2 regions of the Synechococcus sp. YX-04-1 genome follow, and region 1 is predicted to be linked to the other one. Evidence: predicted binding sites of a transcription regulator. Region 1 holds the regulator's gene; the other holds the start of a gene.
What was found. The regulator HrcA, encoded in region 1, represses chaperone genes, less so after heat shock. The targets are predictions, from matches to a motif close to TTAGCACTCNNNNNNNNNGAGTGCTAA.
Positions count from the first base shown of each region.

Region 2: groES (co-chaperone GroES) is a predicted target of HrcA. The motif match lies at 2,112-2,138, and genes of this name have one in related genera.

Region 1 covers NZ_JAUONZ010000001.1:599,973-603,676, forward strand. Annotated here, with positions in the region: gene trpB (tryptophan synthase subunit beta) at 1-759, shown strand, start outside; gene hrcA (heat-inducible transcriptional repressor HrcA) at 770-1,744, opposite strand; gene Q3Y53_RS03055 (rhodanese-like domain-containing protein) at 1,744-2,100, opposite strand; gene Q3Y53_RS03060 (DUF3352 domain-containing protein) at 2,154-3,704, shown strand, end outside.
Region 2 covers NZ_JAUONZ010000004.1:153,422-157,125, forward strand. Annotated here, with positions in the region: gene groL (chaperonin GroEL) at 38-1,669, opposite strand; gene groES (co-chaperone GroES) at 1,748-2,059, opposite strand; gene atpD (F0F1 ATP synthase subunit beta) at 2,282-3,704, shown strand, end outside.

The DNA.
Region 1 (3,704 bases):
GCCCTCAATGTGTTCCGCATGCGCCTGCTGGGCGCCACGGTGCAACCGGTGACGGCCGGCACCGCCACCCTCAAGGACGCCACCAGTGAAGCCATCCGCGACTGGGTGACCAATGTTGAGTCCACCCACTACATCCTGGGATCCGTTGCGGGTCCGCACCCCTATCCGATGTTGGTGCGGGATTTCCATGCCGTGATCGGAGAAGAGTCCAAGCAGCAGTGTCAGGAGGCCTTCGGTCGGCTGCCCGACGTGCTGATGGCCTGCGTTGGCGGTGGCTCCAATGCCATGGGCCTGTTCCATCCCTTTGTTCAGGACACGTCTGTGCGTCTGATCGGTGTTGAGGCCGCTGGTGATGGTGTGGCCACCGGGCGCCATGCCGCGACGATCACCGAGGGTCGTGCCGGTGTTCTGCATGGCGCCATGAGCCTGCTCCTGCAGGACGGCGATGGCCAGGTGATGGAGGCTCATTCCATCAGTGCAGGTCTTGATTACCCCGGGGTGGGTCCGGAGCACAGCTACCTGCGGGAGATCGGGCGTGCTGAGTACGCCGCAGTCACCGATCAACAGGCCCTCGATGCTCTGCGGCTCGTGAGTGAGCTTGAGGGCATCATTCCGGCCCTGGAAACCGCCCATGCCTTCGCCTGGCTTGAGCAGCTTTGCCCCACCCTGGCCGATGGCACGGAAGTGGTGATCAATTGCTCTGGCCGCGGCGATAAGGACGTCAACACCGTGGCGGAGAAGCTGGGGGATCAGCTCTGACGTTCGGGCTTCAGGCCAGCAACAATTCGAGGTGGCGGGCCACCCGCTGCACCGCCGCCCGTGCCGTGGCATAGGCCATGCGCATAGGACCCACCAGGGCCACATGGCCCAGCCCCTCGTTGCAGCGATAGGGGGCCTGAACCACGGCACAGGCTTCCAGCGCTGGCTGCGGATGTTCGTCGCCGATCCATACCCGTGCGGATTCACCGCGGCTGATCAAGGTCCCAGGCTGGTCGTCGATCAGTTCCAGCAGCGGTCGAAGGCTGGACGTGCTTTCAAATTCCGGTTCGCTCACCAGCCTCGAGAGGCCATGCACCACCACCTGCGTGGAGTTGGTGGGCGTCGGTTGTTCAAGGGCGTTGCGCAGCACAGCGCCGCTGCTTTGCAGCTGCCTGGGCAGAGCCTCCCAGTTCAGGTCTCCCTGCTCGAGCTGTGCCGACGCCCAACGTTCCATCGCTGTGAGTTCGGTTTCAGCCCCGTGGGGCAGGCGCAGGTTCAGGTGGTTGGCCCGGCCATTGGCTTCCACCAGCATCACCAGCAGTCGATCACCGCTGGGCACCAGACGGATCGTCTCAAGTTGGCGGTTCTCCTGCTGCGGTTGGGTGATCAGGCTCATCAGGCCAGTGAAATCCGTCAGCCGCCGTGCCACATGCATCAGCAGGTCGTCCAAACCGGCCCAGCGAAGACTGAGTCCGGTGAGCTCCCGTTCCAGGTGTTGAACGGCGATGCCGGGTTCCGGCAGCAGCGCATCCACGTAGTGCCGGTATCCCATCGGGCTGGGAACGCGTCCGGCTGACGTGTGTGGTTGCTGCAGCAGTCCGCGGCGCTCAAGCGCCCCCATGGCGGAGCGAACGGTGGCGGAGCTGGCGGGGATGCCGAAGCGTTGCACCAGGGTGCGGCTGCCCACCGGCTCCATCGTGTCGACGTAATGGTGCACCGTCGCCTGAAGCACCTGTTCTTGCCGAAGGGACAGGGGCTTGCTCATCAGTAGCGGGGAACGCTGGGATCCACCTGAAGGCTCCAGGCATCAATGCCTCCTTCAAGGTTCCACACCTCAAGGCCCCAGGGTTGGTCCAGCAGCCACAGGCCGAAGTGGTAGCTGCGCACGCCGGCATGGCAGACCACCACGACGGCTTGATCGGGTTTGAGGTCGGCCTGGAGTGTTCCAAGCCATTCATTCGATTGGCTCAGGGGGCGGTGCAGCACCGCACCAGGGAAGGCAGCGATCGCAAGCTCAGCCTCCTCGCGCACATCCACCAGTTGCGGGGAAGGTCGCTCGCTTTGCAGCCATTGCTGCAATTCAGAGGCTTGGATTGATTGTGGTTGTTGGGATTGGCCCATGGCGCCATTCTGCGGTGATGGACAAAGATGAGGCGACCCGAGACCGCCGGCCCATGAAGGCCCGCCCCTTCCTCAGCGCTGCCGGCGCTGTGCTGCTGTCGCTGCTTCTGCTGGCCGTTGGCCTGCTCTGGACTATGAATCGCCAGAGCCCCCTGCAGCTGGCAGAGCAGCCGTTGCACTTGCCTCGGGCGGCCCGGTTTGTGCCCCGGGATGCTGATTTGTCCGTCCATTGGCTGGCCGATCCCGGACGGTTGCCGGCCTATGCCCAGGCCGTTGCCCCTGCATCCCAACGCCGTGATGCCCGAGATGGTGCACGGCAGTGGCGCGAAGGCGTCTTTGCCTTGGCGGGTCTCCAGTTCGGCCTTGAGTTGGAGCCCTGGCTTGGTGAGGAGGTCAGCCTCACCCTCATCGATGGGGACACAAATGCCGGCTGGGTGTTGGCTCTAACCAGTCGGGATAACGACGGCGCCCGGCGCTTTCTGCAACGGTTCTGGCAGACCCGCAGCCTGGCGGGCACCGACCTCCAGATCAGCAGTTATCGCGGCATCGGTGTGATTAGCGGCCAGGGAGCGTTGGTGGGGCATGACCCCCAACCCCTGGCCACGGCGTTGATTGACGACGATCTGCTCCTCGTGGCCTCAGGCCGGGGCGTGCTGGAGCAGGCCCTCGATGTCTCGCAGCTCCCGGATCAGCATCAGCTGGGGGATCAACGCCTGCAGCGTCAAGTTGCTGAGCTCGGCGAGGGAGTGGCTCTGCTGACGGCATCGCCCCACGCCCTTGAGCATTGGTTGCAGCTGCCGGAGCTGGTGGCCCAACGGGACGATCTGAGCGGACTTGTGGCATCACTGCGGCCGGAGGGTTCAACCCTGGCGGTGGATGGGCGACTTGGGTTCCAGCAAGCCCTAAGCACCGACCCCTGGCCTGGGCTCACGGATCTGACCGCGTCGGCCGGCGGCCATGCCCGCTGGCTGGCGCAGCTGCAGAGTCCAGCCCGTTTGTTGGATCCAAGCGAAAGCCATCCGTTGGCCCAATGGTTCGCTCCGGTGCTTGAGCAGCACTTGGCGGATCAGCCGGCGGCAGATGCTGTTGTTGAAGCCGATGACGGCCCTCTCCTCTGGCAGGACCAACCCGAGGGGTGGCTGCTGGCCACCCGCCCGCAAAACCCTGCCAGGGATGCGGTGGACGCCCGTTTGCAGGAGCAGGGTCTGACCCGTTCTGAGCTGGAGGGCGATGGCGAGGTGTTGAGCGTGTGGACGCGCCTGGTGCGCCAGCGGGGACGCCAGCCCGGGGTGGACGCTCAATTGGCCGTGGCTCAGGTTCGCTCGTCAGCGCTGAACTGGTGGGGGGAGTCCTTGATCGCTCTGGCGCAACGCCAGAACGGACGTGCTCTCCAGCCTCGCTTGAACCAGTGGCAGGAGCTCACAGCGTCTTCCCAACCCGCGCAGGCCCTCTTACTGGCGGATGAGCCGGCCCGCGCACTGTTGGGGCAATGGCGGCCATGGGCCCTGCTGCAGGTGATGGCGGGGCGGCCCCTCCAGGACCAGGTCCGCGGCCTTGCAGTTGCCATCGACGTTGATCGTCAGGAGCAGGGCGCTACCGAGATT
Region 2 (3,704 bases), on a different contig from region 1:
GGCGTGATCGGGTGGTCGCTCGACCACCCGCACTACATCAGTAGTCGAAGTCGCCGCCGCCCATGCCACCAGCAGGAGCTGCTTCCTTCTTCTCGGGAAGATCAGCCACGATGCACTCGGTGGTCAGCACCATGCCAGCGATGGACGCGGCATTTTGCAGACCAGAGCGGGTCACCTTGGCGGGGTCGACGATGCCGGCAGCCAGCATGTCGACGTACTCGCCGGAAGCAGCGTTGAAGCCTTCGGCGCCAGCGCGAGCCTTGACGTTCTCAGCCACAACAGCGCCGTTCGCACCTGCGTTTTCAGCGATACGCATCAACGGAGCGGTGAGAGCAGCAGCCACGATGTTGGCGCCGATCAGCTCCTCGCCGGACAGGCTGGAGGCAGCCCACTGCTCGAGGGCAGGAGCCAGGTGAGCCAGGGTGGTGCCGCCGCCAGGAACGATGCCTTCCTCAACAGCCGCCTTGGTGGCGTTGATGGCGTCCTCGAGACGGAGTTTCTTGTCCTTCATCTCGGTTTCGGTGGCCGCACCCACCTTCACCACAGCCACGCCACCGGCCAGCTTGGCCAGACGCTCCTGCAGCTTCTCCTTGTCGTACGTGGAGTCGGTCTCGTCCATCTGCTTCTTGATCTGTTCGCAGCGGGCGCCGACAGCCGCCTCATTGCCTTCGGCAACGATGGTGGTGGTGTCCTTGTTGATCGTGATGCGACGGGCGGTGCCCAGCATCTCGAGCTTGGCGTTCTCCAGCTTGAGACCAGCGTCCTCGGTGATCAGCTGACCGTTGGTAAGCACAGCCATGTCTTCCAACATGGCCTTGCGGCGATCACCGAAACCAGGAGCCTTCACGGCAGCCACGTTCAGCACGCCCCGCAGACGGTTCACCACCAGGGTGGCGAGAGCTTCCTTCTCGATGTCCTCAGCAATGATCAGCAGAGGCTTGCCGGTGCGGGCGATTTGCTCCAGCACGGGCACCAGATCCTGCACCAGACCGATCTTTTTATCGGTAAGCAGGATGTAGGGCTCGTCGAGGACGGCTTCCATCCGCTCGGTGTCGGTGGCGAAGTAAGGGGAGATGTAGCCCTTATCGAAGCGCATGCCCTCGGTGACCTCGAGCTCGGTCTCCATGGACTTGCCCTCTTCGAGAGAGATCACACCTTCCTTGCCAACCTTGTCCATGGCATCGGCGATCATCTTGCCGACTTCTTCGTCGTTGCCAGCGGAGATGGTGCCGACCTGGGCAATGGCGTTGCTGTCAGAGATGGGCTTGGCCATTTCCTTGATCTTGCTGACCAGGAAATCGGAAGCCTTGTCGATTCCCTTCTTCAGGGTGATGGCATTGGCACCGGCAGCCACATTGCGCAGACCCGCCTTGACCATGGCATGGGCCAAAACGGTGGCGGTGGTGGTGCCGTCACCGGCGGCGTCATTGGTTTTGGAGGCGGCCTGACGGATCAGAGCAACACCGGTGTTCTCGATGTGGTCTTCGAGCTCGATCTCCTTGGCGATGGTGACACCGTCATTAATGATCTGAGGTGCACCGAACTTCTTCTCCAACACCACGTTGCGACCCTTGGGACCCAGGGTCACGGCGACGGCTTCACAGAGGATGTCAATGCCTTTTTCGAGAGCGCGACGGGCGTTCTCGTTGTAGATGATGCGCTTTGCCATGGAAGGCGTTTCCTAATGAAGAGAATGGGTAAGAAAGGCTGAGTTGAGACTCAAGCCGCAATTTCAGCGGGGCTGATCTCAGTTGACGACAGCCAGGATGTCCTTCTCGGACAGCAGTACGTATTCATCGCTGCCGAGCTTGATGTCGGTGCCGGCGTACTTGCTGTAGAGGACCTTGTCGCCCACACCAACTTCGGGAGCCTGACGGCTGCCGTCGTCGTTGCACTTGCCGGGGCCCACCTGAACCACTTCACCCACCTGGGGCTTTTCTTTGGCGGTGTCAGGCAGAAGGATGCCGCCGGCGGTCTTCTCTTCGGATTCAGAGACCTTGACGAACACGCGATCGCCGAGGGGTTTGACGGTCGAGACGCTGAGAGAAACAGCAGCCATGGGTATTTGCAGGAGCAGGGACAGGGCGCAATGCGCCAAGCATCGACGCGAGTTGGCACTCGATGCCGATGAGTGCCAACGTATTCAACCGACCAGCCCTCAGGCCAGACCTCCAGCTGTGCGGGTGACCGAACCAATAGGGAGCAACCACAGCAGTGGTAAGGTTGCGCCGCTCTGAATGGGTCCGAGCGCGTAGCGCCTGTTCCCGCAACTCTCCTTCCTATGGTCGCTTCTGCTCCTGCATCTGCTGGCACCAAGGGTGTGATCCGTCAGGTGATCGGCCCGGTTCTGGACGTGGAATTTCCCGCCGGGAAACTGCCCAAGATCTATAACGCTCTGCGCATTGTCGGGAAAAACCCCGCAGGCGATGACGTCGCCCTGACCGCTGAGGTTCAACAGCTTCTGGGTGATCACCGGGTTCGTGCCGTTGCCATGAGTGGCACCGACGGTCTGGTGCGCGGCATGGAAGCCGTCGACACCGGTGCACCGATTTCCGTGCCCGTGGGCGAATGCACCCTCGGCCGCATCTTCAATGTGTTGGGTGAGCCCGTCGACGAGCAGGGCCCCGTCAACACCACAACCACCGCTCCCATCCACCGGGATGCCCCCAACATCACTGAGCTTGAGACAAAGCCCAAGGTGTTCGAGACCGGCATCAAGGTGATCGACCTCCTGGCTCCCTATCGCCAGGGCGGCAAGGTCGGACTGTTCGGCGGCGCCGGTGTGGGCAAGACCGTGTTGATTCAGGAGCTGATCAACAACATCGCCAAGGAGCACGGCGGTGTGTCTGTGTTCGGTGGTGTGGGTGAACGCACCCGTGAGGGCAACGACCTCTACGAGGAATTCAAGGAATCCGGCGTTATCAACGCTGACGACCTTTCCAAGTCGAAGGTGGCCCTCTGCTACGGCCAGATGAACGAGCCCCCCGGCGCTCGTATGCGCGTGGGTCTCTCCGCTCTGACCATGGCGGAGCACTTCCGCGACGTGAACAAGCAGGACGTGCTGCTGTTTGTTGACAACATCTTCCGCTTCGTGCAGGCCGGTTCCGAGGTCTCTGCACTGCTGGGCCGCATGCCTTCTGCTGTGGGCTACCAGCCCACCCTCGGCACCGACGTGGGTGCACTGCAGGAGCGCGTTGCTTCGACCGTTGAAGGTTCGATCACCTCGATCCAGGCCGTTTACGTTCCTGCTGACGACCTGACCGACCCCGCTCCGGCCACCACCTTTGCTCACCTTGACGCCACCACGGTGCTGAACCGTGCCCTGGCCTCCAAGGGCATCTATCCCGCCGTGGATCCTCTGGATTCCACCAGCACCATGCTGCAGCCAGCTGTGGTGGGTGACGAGCACTACCGCACAGCCCGCGCCGTGCAGTCCACCCTGCAGCGCTACAAGGAACTGCAGGACATCATCGCGATTCTGGGTCTCGACGAACTGTCGGAAGACGACCGTCGCACCGTGGATCGTGCCCGCAAGGTTGAGAAATTCCTCTCCCAGCCTTTCTTCGTGGCCGAGATCTTCACCGGCATGCCCGGCAAGTACGTGAAGCTGGAGGAAACCATCGCTGGTTTCAACCAGATCCTTGCCGGTGAGCTGGACAGCCTTCCCGAAGCCGCCTTCTACCTGGTGGGCAACATCGAGGAAG